DNA from 4 places in the Citrobacter portucalensis genome. Region 4 is predicted to be linked to each of the others. Evidence: predicted binding sites of a transcription regulator. Region 4 holds the regulator's gene; each other region holds the start of a gene.
The links. The regulator CRP, encoded in region 4, controls carbon source genes, mostly activating them, when cyclic AMP is high. The targets are predictions, from matches to a motif close to ATGTGANNNNNNTCACAT.
Positions count from the first base shown of each region.

Region 1 (3,623 bases), 1.2 Mb from region 4:
GGGCCTTCTTCGAATTTCACTTTCTGACCGTGCATATAAGAGATGCCAACATCCAACGATGCATCCTTATTAAAGGCGTAGGTTGTACCCGCGCTCAGCCAGAAGCGGTCCTGATCCGGAATAGAGATGGAACGACGGTTTGCCGGAACCGGGCTATCATCAAAGGCGATACCGGTACGGAACGTCCAGGTATCATCATAGTAATAGGTAGTACCGAGCGCGATGCGATAGGAGTCTTTGAAGCCTTCTTCTTTATAGAACAAGGTTTGGCCGTTGTTGCCTTTTGCTTTCAGCTCCTGGAACTGACTCCAGCTGGTATAAGCCATGCTGTAGTGAACCGCCCACTGTGGTGCAACGCGGTTATAGCCTGAAAACTCCCACATTTCTGGCAGGTTCAGATCAAGTGAACCATCGATCGTACTGCCGTTGGTTCCTGCTGGCAGGCTCGCGAACACCGGACGCAACTGCGCAGGAATACGGTCCATTGATGGCAGATTGCTGCGGTAATCACCGTTGAAGTCAATTTTTACTTCAGAACGGTAGGTGAAACCGTAGCGGTTATCTTTATCTACTTCATAAAGAAGGCCAGCATTCCAACCGAAGCCCCACTCGTCACCTTTCAGGCGCGCAATCTGTGTATCTGCCGGATATTGCGCGGCCAGTGATGGAGGAATTCTGCCCCCGGAGCCTGCAACGATCTGCTGTGGTAAATCGCCAGCATAGCGTTCAAGCTTCGCTTTTGCATAGACGGCGTTTAAACCGAGACCGAAGCTAAAATGATTGTTCAGGCGATAAGCACCGCTCAGGTTTAGATTGAGCGTTTCCAGATCGGTTTTCCCGCCCATCGAGCCTGCTGTGTAATTATTGTTAAACTCCGTAGCCAGGCCGTAGTTAGAGGTGACTGAGGCCCCCCAACCAAACTGATCGTTAATCGGAGCAACAAAATGCACGTTCGGTATCCAGGCTGTTGGGGCGATATTATCCTGGCTGGCGTCATTGCCAATACGCGAGCGACCGGAAATATCTACATCTGGGTCAACGAAAATTGCACCTGCTGAAAAAGTAGGGCGATCGAACATCATAATCAATGCCGGGTTACGACTGGCGTTACCTGCATCATCTGCAATTGCGCCTTCACCCGAATATGCCCGGCCAAGGCCAGAGGAAGAAAATTCGTTTAACTGAAAGCCTGCAGACCAGGCCTGTGTGGAGATAATTGCCACTGCGACTGCGAGAGCAGACTTTGTAAACAGGGTTTTCTGGCTCATGACCATAACCTCATAGATTTATTTTTATACAAACAATGTTACATGCCGTAACAGGAGCGCGAAGTGTAGGGTCTGAGGTACGACTTAGAAATCAGACCAGTGGCGTGAGTATAGGTCGGACCAGCTGGAATGTTGCAAGTATGTTTATAAATATTTTCAAATTTGATCAGAGAAACGCGATCCAGCTGGCAAAATTGCGGGGGTGCGCACTCACCTGTTTGGGCGATTTTTGTTTTAGATCATTTTTAAGTGTGATTTCGGTCACTTATCGCATTTCATACAATTAACGACTGGAGAGGCGAATAATGGGAGCGTAAAATATCCCTATCGTTTATCTGGCACCTCAGGTGCGAATACAGAGGAAATCTACAATGAGTAAATGCAGTGCTGATGAAACCCCGGTTTGCTGCTGTATGGATGTTGGCACCATCATGGACAACTCCGATTGCACCGCGTCCTACAGCCGTGTGTTCGCGAATCGCGCAGAGGCGGAAGAAACGCTGGCCGCTCTGACCGAAAAGGCGCGTGGCGTGGAATCTGAGCCTTGCCAAATCACCTCGACCTTTACTGAAGAGTCAGAAGGTGTGCGTCTGGATATCGACTTTGTTTTTGCCTGTGAAGCTGAAACGCTGATCTTCCAGCTGGGCCTGCGTTAATCTCCCCCTCTGCAAAAGCCCTTGCTATCAGATAGCAAGGGCTTTTTCGTAACTGTCAGTGATTATTCACTGTGTCTTAGCTCCCACTTTCTTTTCTCTCCGCTTGGCTAAATGTAAAAAATTGGTTAAGACTATGATCAGGTCAGACCACTTATTTTATTTTTTTTACAGGGGAGTGTTATGAGTCAGGCTTTACCGCTGGTTACCCGCCAGGGCGACCGTATTGCCATTGTAAGTGGATTGCGTACGCCATTTGCTCGTCAGGCTACCGCGTTTCATGGCATTCCCGCCGTTGATTTAGGAAAAATGGTCGTCGGTGAGCTGCTGGCGCGCAGCGAAATACCTGCTGATGTGATTGAGCAACTGGTTTTTGGTCAGGTGGTGCAAATGCCTGAAGCGCCAAATATTGCTCGTGAAATCGTGCTGGGAACCGGCATGAATGTGCATACGGATGCCTATAGCGTAAGCCGAGCCTGCGCGACCAGTTTTCAGGCAGTGGCGAATGTCGCGGAAAGCCTGATGGCGGGGTCTATTCGTGCGGGAATTGCGGGTGGTGCGGACTCCTCGTCAGTCTTGCCTATTGGCGTTAGTAAAAAGCTGGCGCGGGTGCTGGTGGATGTCAATAAGGCCCGGACTACCGGTCAACGCCTTAAACTCTTTTCCCGACTGCGATTACGTGATCTGATGCCTGTGCCGCCAGCCGTCGCTGAGTATTCCACCGGTTTGCGTATGGGGGATACGGCTGAGCAAATGGCCAAAACCTATGGTATTACCCGAGAACAGCAGGACGCTCTGGCGCACCGCTCTCATCAGCGTGCCGCTCAGGCGTGGGCTGAAGGAAAGCTGGCAGATGAGGTAATGACTACCTACGCGCCACCGTTTAAAGATCCTTTTTCAGAAGATAACAATATTCGTGGTAACTCTACGCTGGCCGATTACGCCAAACTACGTCCAGCGTTTGACCGCAAGCACGGCACTGTCACCGCAGCAAACAGTACCCCGCTGACGGACGGTGCAGCCGCCGTGATCATGATGACGGAGTCGCGTGCGAAAGAGTTGGGGCTGGTGCCGCTGGGATACCTGCGTAGTTTTGCTTTTACCGCCATCGATGTCTGGCAGGACATGCTGCTGGGACCTGCGTGGTCAACGCCGCTTGCCCTGGAGAGAGCGGGTCTGACGATGGCAGATTTAACGCTGATCGACATGCATGAAGCCTTTGCCGCTCAAACGCTGGCGAATATTCAGTTGCTGGGTAGCGAACGTTTTGCCCGCGACGTGCTGGGCAGAGCACATGCCACTGGCGAAGTTGATGACAGTAAATTTAACGTGCTGGGTGGATCGATTGCCTATGGGCACCCCTTCGCCGCTACCGGTGCGCGCATGATTACCCAAACCCTCCATGAGTTACGACGTCGTGGCGGTGGTTTTGGTTTAGTGACCGCCTGTGCAGCTGGTGGTTTGGGTGCAGCCATGGTTCTGGAGGCGGAATAATGGAAATGGCATCGGCTTTTACACTAAACGTACGTCTGGATAACGTTGCTGTTGTCACCATTGATGTGCCCGGAGAGAAAATGAACACCCTGAAAGCGGAGTTTGCTTCTCAGGTACGGGCCATTCTGAAGCAAATCCGCGATAACAAAGCATTGCGCGGCGTGGTGTTTATTTCGGCTAAACCCGATAACTTCATTGCCGGGGCGGA
Region 1 covers NZ_CP092466.1:1,562,499-1,566,121, forward strand. Annotated here, with positions in the region: gene fadL (long-chain fatty acid transporter FadL) at 1-1,268, opposite strand, end outside; gene LY264_RS07440 (YfcZ/YiiS family protein) at 1,640-1,924, shown strand; gene fadI (acetyl-CoA C-acyltransferase FadI) at 2,105-3,415, shown strand; gene fadJ (fatty acid oxidation complex subunit alpha FadJ) at 3,415-3,623, shown strand, end outside.
Region 1: a site for CRP is predicted at 1,518-1,535, ahead of LY264_RS07440 (YfcZ/YiiS family protein). Genes of this name have one in related genera too.

Region 2 (3,623 bases), 1.2 Mb from region 4:
GGGGGCACATGTGCAGGCAGGTGTCACACTGCTGACACACATCGGACTGCCACCACACTTTCCCCGCGCTCAGGTTCAGCGCCTCATGCGGGCAATGCAGCACACACTCCCCGCAGTCGTTGCAGCGTCCCATCGTCCACGGATTGTGGCAATTTTTACAGCGCAGATTACATCCTTGCAGAAACAGAGCCAGACGACTGCCCGGCCCATCGACGCAGGAGAAAGGAATCAGCCTACTGACTAAAGCGCATCTGCTGTTCATGGCTAATCACGCGAGGTTGTCGTTCCAGAATGCGCGTATTGCGCGCGGCTTCTTCGCCAAGCCAGGTGGTGTTGGTTCGTGACCCTTCGGCGCGATACTTTTCCAGATCCGACAGGCGCACCATATAACCCGTAACGCGAACCAGATCGTTGCCGCTCACGTTGGCGGTAAACTCGCGCATTCCGGCTTTAAACGCCCCGTGGCACAACTGTACCAGCGCCTGAGGATTACGCTTGATGGTTTCATCCAGAGTGAGAATGTCGCTGATCCCGGCGTGATAAAACGCGTGATGTGGCGCGACGGTTTGCAGATGGGTGATCGGGTCCGGCTCATCGCCGTAAGGCAGGCGTGCCCCTGGCGTGGTGCCGATGTCAGAACTGATGCCCGACTGTGCATGCAGCATCGCGCGCTGCTTCCAGCCATATTTCACCGGGGTGTTTTCGACAAACTCAGCCAGGTAGGCGCTAATACGATAGCCGAGCTGATTGGCGAACTCATCTTTCCCATAGCGCGCATTCTGTCCCGCCTTATCGCACAGCAGGTTAACCGCCTCCGCCAGACCATACATCCCGAACATAGGCACAAAACGTTCGGGATCAATCAACCCTTCCTGCACGAGGAAGCTATTCTCAAAGAAATGTGATTTCTCATAGAGGAATTCACATCGTGAATCAATGATGGCGATTTGCTGCTGGCAGTAGTGCGGTAGGGTGCGCGTAAAGAAGTCATCGACAGAGGTGCTGCGCTCTGCGATGGCTTTCAGATTAAGCCTGACCAGCGTGCTTCCACCCCCGGCGAGCGGCAAAGAGTTGTAACAACTGACGACGCCATACTGACCTTTTGTGAAAATTTTATCATTTTCAGGGCCGTTGGAAATATGCGGCTTACTGCACTCGCAGATATTTTGCGCCACGTTGAGCAGCAGATCGTCAGGTGTGATTTGCGGGTCATAAATGAATGTTAGATTAGGCGAAACCTGCTTTAACTCTGCATCTGCGCGTAAAATTGCACGAGTAACTGGTGTATCGGCGGGGCCGATATTGGCATGCATAAACGCGTCTGGCAGGGTTCTGTCGAGATAACGCCAGAAACGTTTTATTCGAATATCGATCTCGTCTTGTGTTAGAATTCTAACATACGGTTGCAGCAGGGCATCGAGCTGACCGAGATAAACCGGCATAGACGTCACTGACGGAACATGGTGGTAAAGAATAGTGAGTAAGGATAACGCGTCATCAAGATCCCTGGCGCCTTCCAGCTCCAGCCACGATGAGCCATTGGCCAGAAAACGCGCGTAATCGGGTAAAACATAGCGCGGTTTGAACGGGGCATGACCTTCGTACATATCGCAGATTACCCCATCATCCAGCGCCTGACGTGCCTGTGCAGGCAGTTGCGGGTAAGGCAGCGCGTTTTCAGCTTCCAGCGCCAGAAAGTGGCGTTTCTGCTCAGGGCTGAGCACTGGGCTGGTCACGATTTGTTGGCAACGCTGTTGCAGCGCGAGTTCGCTTGAAGTGGGCATCGTTGATTCCTTTTTATCCCGAAGGTGTAACGCCATTGTAGAAAGCAACGCCGCCGCAACCTTTGATCCGGATGCGCCTGATGCCACCGCATCCCTTTAGAAAAGGTGATTTATTTGAAGTAGATCTCATTATAGTAATGCAAATCTGTATGTGGTTTTCATTAACTGTGATGTATATCGAAGTGTAATAGCGAGCGGATGTTAGAATACTAACAAACTCGCAAGGTGAAATTTTATACGGCGATGCCGTTGGAGAATGTTATGACCGATTTAACAGCAAGCAGCCTGCGTGCACTGAAACTGATGGACCTGACTACCCTGAATGATGACGACACCAATGAAAAAGTGATCGCGCTGTGTCATCAGGCGAAGACCCCGGTTGGCAACACTGCCGCAATCTGTATCTATCCGCGTTTCATCCCTATTGCGCGTAAGACCCTGAAAGAGCAGGGCACGCCGGACATCCGCATTGCAACCGTAACCAACTTCCCGCATGGCAACGACGACATCGAGATTGCGCTGGCTGAAACCCGCGCGGCGATTGCTTACGGCGCAGATGAAGTTGACGTGGTGTTCCCGTACCGTGCGCTGATCGCCGGTAACGAGCAGATTGGTTTCGATCTGGTTAAAGCCTGTAAAGACGCGTGTGCGGCGGCAAACGTGCTGCTGAAAGTCATCATCGAAACCGGTGAGCTGAAAGAAGAAGCACTGATTCGAAAAGCGTCTGAAATCTCCATCAAAGCCGGTGCTGATTTCATCAAAACTTCTACCGGTAAAGTGCCGGTCAATGCGACGCCGGAAAGCGCACGCATCATGATGGAAGTGATCCGCGACATGGGTGTTTCTAAAACTGTAGGTTTCAAACCGGCTGGTGGCGTTCGCACTGCAGAAGATGCACAGCAGTTCCTGGCGATTGCCGATGAACTGTTTGGCGCTGACTGGGCTGATTCTCGTCACTACCGTTTTGGCGCATCCAGCCTGCTGGCGAGCCTGCTGAAAGCGCTGGGTCACGGCGATGGCAAGAGCGCAAGCAGCTACTAAGCCTTATATTGCCGGAGCTGTAGCGACGTAGGCCGGATAAGGCGTAGCCGCCATCCGGCATTAAGACGACTGCCGGGTGGCGCGTTGCTTACCCGGCCTACAACGGCCTTCTACTCTTTTCCCCTGGGGGTTACCGTGTTTCTCGCACAAGAAATTATTCGTAAAAAACGTGATGGTCATGCGCTGAGCGATGAAGAAATTCGTTTCTTTATCAATGGTATTCGCGACAACACCATCTCTGAAGGGCAAATCGCCGCCCTGGCGATGACCATTTTCTTCCACGATATGACAATGCCTGAGCGAGTTTCGCTGACCATGGCAATGCGTGATTCAGGAACCGTGCTGGACTGGAAAAGCCTGCAGCTGAACGGCCCGATTGTGGATAAACACTCTACCGGCGGTGTGGGTGACGTAACGTCACTGATGTTAGGCCCGATGGTCGCAGCGTGCGGCGGTTACATTCCGATGATCTCCGGGCGTGGCCTGGGGCATACCGGCGGTACGCTCGATAAACTGGAAGCGATTCCTGGATTTGACATCTTCCCGGACGACGCGCGTTTCCGTGAAATTATTAAAGACGTGGGTGTGGCGATTATTGGGCAAACCAGCTCGCTCGCACCGGCGGATAAACGTTTTTATGCCACCCGCGATATTACCGCGACGGTGGATTCCATCCCGCTGATTACTGGTTCCATTCTGGCGAAAAAACTGGCGGAAGGGCTGGATGCGCTGGTGATGGATGTGAAAGTGGGCAGCGGCGCCTTTATGCCGACCTACGAGCTTTCTGAAGCTCTCGCT
Region 2 covers NZ_CP092466.1:4,334,318-4,337,940, reverse strand. Annotated here, with positions in the region: gene LY264_RS21005 (YjjW family glycine radical enzyme activase) at 1-262, opposite strand, end outside; gene LY264_RS21000 (YjjI family glycine radical enzyme) at 234-1,784, opposite strand; gene deoC (deoxyribose-phosphate aldolase) at 2,046-2,825, shown strand; gene deoA (thymidine phosphorylase) at 2,961-3,623, shown strand, end outside.
Region 2: a site for CRP is predicted at 1,897-1,914, ahead of deoC (deoxyribose-phosphate aldolase). Genes of this name have one in related genera too.

Region 3 (3,623 bases), 440 kb from region 4:
TTCGGTAGGACGACCCAGGTGGGAAGTTACCATCACTTTCGCACCCTGTTTCAGGGCCAGTTCGATGGTCGGCAAAGAAGCACGGATACGCGCATCGCTGGTTACTTTCCCTTCTTTAACTGGTACGTTCAGGTCCGCACGGATAAAAACGCGTTTACCAGCCAGATCCAGATCGGTCATCTTAATTACAGACATGGTGAATCCTCTCGTTGATTCATAAAGTTTTGTCGACGCTCAAGCGTCGAGCCTGAAACCAATAGCAGCCATCGCTAACGTAGTGTCGAGCATACGGTTAGCAAAGCCCCATTCATTATCACACCAGACCAGCGTTTTGATCAGGTGAGCGCCACTCACACGCGTTTGCGTACCATCAACGATGGCACTGTGCGGGTCGTGGTTAAAATCTACAGAGACCAACGGTAATTCCGTATAGTCAACTATACCATGAAATGCACCTTGTGCTGCTTTTTGCAGCAACTGGTTGACTTCACTGGCTTTTACTGGTTTTTTCACCGTCACGCTTAAGTCGATCGCCGTCACATTTATGGTCGGTACACGCACCGCTATCGCTTCAAAACGATCGTTAAACTGCGGAAAAATTCGCGTGATGCCCGCCGCCAGTTTGGTATCAACCGGAATAATCGACTGGCTGGCCGCTCGCGTGCGACGCAGGTCAGGATGATAAGCATCAATAACCTGCTGATCGTGCATCGCGGAGTGGATCGTGGTGACGGTACCAGACTCAATGCCGTAAGCATCATCCAGCAATTTAATGACGGGTATTATGCAATTCGTGGTGCAGGAAGCGTTGGAAACGATCCGGTGCTCAGCGCGCAGCTGATCCTGATTAACGCCATACACAACGGTTGCGTCGATGTCGTGACTACCAGGATGTGAAAAGAGCACTTTTTTTGCACCAGCGGCAATATGCGCCTCGCCGTGTTCGCGATTGCCGAAGACCCCCGTACAATCCAGCACGATGTCGACACCCAGTTCACGCCATGGCAGCGCGTCGAGCGTTCGCTCATGCAAAATGCGGATCGCGTCATCACCAACGATGAGCTGGTCACGTTCCTGACGAACATCCCAGGCAAAACGCCCATGGCTGGTGTCATATTTCAACAAATGCGCCATGCCTGCAGCATCCGCAAGTTCGTTGATTGCCACCACGGTGATTTCCGCCCGACGCCCGGATTCATACAAAGCACGAACCACGTTGCGTCCGATGCGACCGAAACCATTAATCGCTACGCGTACGGTCATAGGTCTCCTGCAAGGATTTCTCAGAAACGATGTGGCTGACAGAGTAATGCAGCAAATCGCTCAGGGAAACCTTACCTGTCGCAAACTGCGACTAATTGGTTAATTGTCGAACATTTAATCGACTGAAACGCTTCAGCTAGAATAAGCGAAACGCGGAATAAAAGGAATGATTGTCCAGCAACAGAACACAGTTATCTGACTTGCGTCACATTTTAACGCCCTTCAACGCTAAATTTATTCCATATTCCAGAATGACGAATAACCGTAGCAAAATTATTTCATTGTCGTGTTACACACCCTGATTTAAATCAGAAAGCCCCCTGACCTGCATCTAATCACCAGCGCGAGGTCCGAGTCCCGGAGCCCTTCAATGATGCCGCAGACGGTCTGGATAGCAGACTGAGCCGTGCGATTGCGCAACGCGCGGCGCGTTCCGGAAAAGCAAAAAAAAACGGGCCGCCTGAGCGACCCGTTTTCACCTGTAATCGAAATTACAGCAGTTCTTTTGCTTTCGCGACAACGTTGTCTACGGTGAAGCCGAACTCTTCAAACAGCAGCTCTGCCGGAGCAGACTCACCAAAGGTGGTCATACCGACGATTGCGCCGTTCAGGCCCACGTATTTGAACCAGTAGTCAGCGATACCTGCTTCCACTGCAACGCGAGCGGAAACCGCTTTCGGCAGCACAGACTCACGGTAAGCGGCATCCTGCTTGTCGAACGCGTCGGTAGACGGCATGGAAACCACGCGAGCCTTCACGCCTTCGGCAGTCAGTTTGTCCCACGCAGCCACAGCCAGCTCAACTTCAGAACCGGTAGCGATGAAGATCAGTTCCGGCTGACCGTCGCAGTCTTTCAGCACGTAACCACCGCGAGCGATGTTTGCCAGTTGCTCTTCGGTACGCTCCTGCTGTGCCAGGTTCTGGCGGGAGAGGATCAGCGCGGTCGGGCCGTCCTGACGCTCAACACCGTATTTCCACGCAACGGCGGATTCAACCTGGTCACACGGACGCCATGTGCTCATGTTCGGGGTCACTCGCAGAGAAGCAACCTGCTCTACCGGCTGGTGAGTCGGGCCGTCTTCGCCCAGACCGATGGAGTCGTGGGTGTAGACCATGACCTGACGCTGTTTCATCAGCGCAGCCATACGCACCGCGTTACGGGCATATTCCACAAACATCAGGAAGGTGGAGGTGTACGGCAGGAAACCACCGTGCAGGGAGATACCGTTCGCGATAGCGGTCATACCGAATTCACGCACACCGTAATGGATGTAGTTACCGGCAGTATCTTCGTTAATCGCTTTCGAACCAGACCACAGCGTCAGGTTAGACGGTGCCAGGTCAGCGGAGCCGCCGAGGAATTCAGGCAGCAAAGGACCGAAGGCTTCAATCGCGTTCTGAGAAGCTTTACGGCTGGCGATTTTCGCCGGATTAGCCTGCAGCTTAGCAATGAACTCGTTCGCTTTTGCGTCGAAGTCAGACGGCATTTCACCCTTCATACGACGGGTGAATTCAGCCGCTTCCTGCGGGAAGGCTTTCGCATAAGCAGCGAACTTCTCGTTCCATGCAGCTTCTTTTGCCTGACCGGCTTCTTTCGCATCCCACTGCGCGTAGATTTCAGACGGGATTTCGAACGGCGCGTATTTCCAGCCCAGCTGTTCACGGGTCAGTGCGATTTCTGCATCGCCCAGCGGTGCACCGTGAGAGTCGTGAGTACCCGCTTTGTTCGGAGAACCGAAACCGATGATGGTTTTGCACATCAGCAGGGACGGTTTGTCGGTTACTGCGCGTGCTTCTTCAACTGCGCGTTTAATGGCGTCAGCATCGTGGCCATCAACGCCACGGACCACATGCCAGCCGTAAGCTTCAAAACGCTTCGCGGTGTCATCGGTGAACCAGCCTTCAACGTGGCCATCGATAGAGATGCCGTTGTCATCGTAGAACGCAACCAGTTTACCCAGCTTCAGCGTACCGGCCAGGGAACATACCTCGTGAGAGATACCTTCCATCATGCAGCCGTCGCCCATGAAAGCATAGGTGAAGTGGTCAACGATGTCGTGACCTGGACGGTTAAACTGCGCCGCCAGCGTTTTTTCAGCGATAGCCATACCCACTGCATTCGCAATACCCTGACCCAGAGGACCTGTAGTGGTTTCAACACCGGCGGTGTAACCCACTTCCGGGTGACCCGGAGTTTTGGAGTGCAGCTGACGGAAGTTCTGCAGCTCGGACATCGGCAGATCGTAGCCGGTGAGGTGCAGCAGGCTATAAATCAGCATGGAGCCGTGACCGTTGGACAGCACGAAGCGGTCACGGTCAGCCCAGGACGGGTTAGTCGGGTTGTGGTTCAGGAAATCACG
Region 3 covers NZ_CP092466.1:839,206-842,828, reverse strand. Annotated here, with positions in the region: gene pgk (phosphoglycerate kinase) at 1-195, opposite strand, end outside; gene epd (erythrose-4-phosphate dehydrogenase) at 235-1,263, opposite strand; gene tkt (transketolase) at 1,755-3,623, opposite strand, start outside.
Region 3: a site for CRP is predicted at 1,457-1,474, ahead of epd (erythrose-4-phosphate dehydrogenase). Genes of this name have one in related genera too.

Region 4 (3,623 bases):
CAGCGCTGGAGCGCAATTTCGCAGGACTCCAGATACCGCTGCGCCAAATCCGGCGTCAGCATCGTATGTTCCCTTGCCAGCGTGGTCATCGCGTTGATGTGTTCAACGATGAACTGGCTGTGCGTGACCCACAGTTTCATGTCTGCAAGGTAGTGCGAGTTAAATCCCGGCTCCTGCATTGCCTGGTTCAGCGAGTTGAACAGCGTGTTTTGCGTCTGGTTGACGCGCATGCGTTGATACGCCAGCGGCGTGGCCTGTGGATCGTTGCTGAGGATCAGACGAATTGCCTCCTGGTCGGCTTCTAACGCATCGTGGGCGTTCTTACGCAGCAGACCGCTCTGCCACTGTGGCCACAGCCAGAGCGTGCCGCCAAAGGCGATTAAGCAGCCAATGACCGTATCGACAAACCGCGGCACGATAAACTCTTCCCCATTCAGCGTCAGTAGTTGCAGGGTGTATACCGCCGTTACCGTAAAACCGACGGTAGCCCAGCCGTAGTTTTTACGGATGATCAGATAGCTCACCAGGGTGATCAGCAGCATGGCCGCCAGCGTGAAACCTTCGGGAATATGAAAGTGCAATGTGACGCCGGCAATAACCAGTCCAACGAGCGTACCTACGGAACGGTGTAAGATGCGCACCCGGGTCGCCCCGTAGCCATTTTGCGTAACAAACAGGACTGTCATCAAAATCCAGTAAGGCTTTGGCAGGTGTAAAGCGCTGCCCATCAGGCTGGCGATACTCAACATAACGCTGATGCGTCCGGCATTGCGCAGCGCTGGGGATTTCAACGACAGGTAGTTTTTCAGGGCAGGGATCAGTGGCAACCGACGCTGCTTGTCAGCCATTAAGTCACGGGCATACAGCGGGCGCTGGGTCCGTAGCACGCGGGCAATACGGCTGAAGTGCCAGTAGCAAAATTGCCCCACCGGATTGTCCGGATGCTGCCTGGCGATTTTCTCCAGCGTGCCAATCTGCTTTTCCATCGAGAAACGGGTCGGCAAGCGGTGATACAAAATATCATCGGCCAGTACCCGAAGGCGTTCGGCGACGGTTCGCGCGTTCCAGCGAATTACCTGCTCCGCGTGGCTACGCTCAACCAGTTTTTGCACTTCTTCTGGCTGGTGGAGGCTAACGGAAATATGCTCCTGTAAATCCAGCGCCTCCTGAAAGGCACGCAGCAGGCGTTTGTATTCGTTGTTGTGATGTGCCGACAGCATATGCATTTGCTGATAGCACTGGGTAATCAGATCCACCGCCTTTTGTTGGCGAACCAGCAGGGGAGGCAGCGCTTTTTCTGGGTCGGCATGCTGGGTCAGCATGCTGTACTTGGCTTCACAGTAATCGGCTAATTCACGGTACAGCAAGCTGAGCGATTCGCGGAGCGGTTGCTCGCGCCACATCCAGAACCAGAACCAGTTGAACAGGCCATACCATAACGTGCCCAGCGCGTAGATCAGCAGCGGCTCCCAGACGGGCATATTCCCGGCCAGGCTGAGCGTGAAAATCGCCGCGATAAGCGAGGCTGGCAGTAATCGCGCATGCAAGGGGCTTAGCTCGGCGGTTACGCCAAGAATGAGCGTCAGGCCGGTGAGGATCAATGGTAGCGGTATAGTTTGCGCAAGCAGTAGCTGCATGATCAAGCTGCACCCGGCAAACAGCGATGCACCAATGACTAAGCGTTTGAAAAAGCGCTTGTGCGGGGTATCAAGACCGGCAATGTTGCAGCAGGCAGGGACGAGGGAAAAGAGAAGCCCCAAATGAAGCTGACCGATGATCAGACCAACAGCCACAGGTAAACATAGCACCAGCGTTTGTCGTAGTGCGTAGTTGATCTCTGGGTGGTATATCAGTCTTCGCCACATCGGAGTAAACAAAAGTGGCGCATTACTGGGTAACGCGCCACTTCGATGGGGTTAACGCGTGCCGTAGACGACGATGGTCTTACCGTGTGCGGAGATCAGGTTCTGATCTTCCAGCATCTTCAGAATACGACCGACGGTCTCACGGGAGCAGCCAACGATCTGGCCGATTTCCTGACGGGTGATTTTAATCTGCATGCCGTCCGGGTGGGTCATCGCATCAGGCTGTTTCGCCAGATTCAGCAGAGTCTGCGCGATACGACCGGTTACGTCGAGGAAGGCAAGGTTGCCCACTTTTTCAGACGTGACCTGCAGACGACGAGCCATCTGAGAAGACAGGCGCATCAGAATATCCGGGTTGACCTGGATTAATTGGCGAAATTTTTTGTAGGAAATTTCAGCGACTTCACATGCGGTTTTGGCACGTACCCAGGCGCTACGTTCCTGACCTTCTTCGAAGAGGCCTAATTCACCAATAAAATCGCCCTGATTCAGATAAGAAAGGATCATTTCTTTCCCTTCTTCATCTTTGATCAGCACTGCCACGGAGCCTTTAACGATGTAATACAACGTTTCCGCTTTTTCACCCTGGTGAATCAGCGTGCTCTTCGATGGGTACTTATGAATATGGCAATGAGACAAGAACCATTCGAGAGTCGGGTCTGTTTGCGGTTTGCCAAGCACCATGCGCGGTTATCCTCTGTTATAAGCTGTCTCCAGAGCCAGAAAACGACGCTGCCTCTGGGTTTGCAAAAATATGCTTCCCGCTACCTGGGAAAGGGGCTGTCAAAAATATACTGCAGCCTGTAATGTGATGTCCTCTGCATACATGCAGTACGTCAATGTATTACTGTAGCATCCCGTCTGTTTTAGCATAGCTTTCGCCGTGTGTCTCCTGGTGTCTCGCTTCAGCATGACGCAGGTCGCCTTCCGTTGCGAGAATTGTTATGTGCGCGTAATCTGTCAGGAAAATTGAAACATTGGAGTTACGAAATATGCAAGCGCGTGTAAAGTGGGTTGAGGGGTTAACCTTCCTCGGTGAGTCCGCCTCTGGCCACCAAATTTTGATGGACGGTAACTCCGGTGATAAAGCGCCGAGCCCGATGGAAATGGTATTAATGGCTGCCGGCGGTTGTAGCGCAATTGATGTGGTATCGATCCTGCAAAAGGGTCGTCAGGATGTGACCAACTGCGAAGTGAAACTGACTTCAGAGCGTCGTGATGAAGCGCCGCGCCTGTTTACCCACATCAACCTGCATTTCATCGTAACGGGTAACGATCTGAAAGATGCGTCAGTCTCCCGCGCCGTCGATCTTTCAGCGGAAAAATACTGCTCCGTGGCGTTGATGCTGGAAAAGGCAGTGAATATTACCCATTCCTATGAAGTGGTTGCTGCTGCGTGATGTCATGCCTGATGGCGTTTCACTTATCAGGCCTACAGGATATAAACACGTAGGCCGGATAAGGCATCAGCCGCCATCCGGCAAAAGACCACATCACTCTATCTTCTTACCTTCCATCAGTCGCTGTACCAGCGGCAGCATAATCAATTCCATCGCCAGACCCATCTTGCCGCCAGGTACGACTAACGTATTGATATGGGAAATGAATGATCCCTGCAACATGGCCAGTAACCACGGGAAGTCGATCCCTTCCAGGTTACGAAAATGAATCACGACAAAGCTTTCATCCAGTGATGGAATGCTCTTAGCGGCAAAGGGGTTGGAGGTATCGACGGTCGGTACGCGCTGGAAGTTAATA
Region 4 covers NZ_CP092466.1:401,621-405,243, forward strand. Annotated here, with positions in the region: gene LY264_RS01855 (YccS/YhfK family putative transporter) at 1-1,865, opposite strand, end outside; gene crp (cAMP-activated global transcriptional regulator CRP) at 1,917-2,549, opposite strand; gene LY264_RS01865 (OsmC family protein) at 2,858-3,265, shown strand; gene LY264_RS01870 (phosphoribulokinase) at 3,359-3,623, opposite strand, start outside.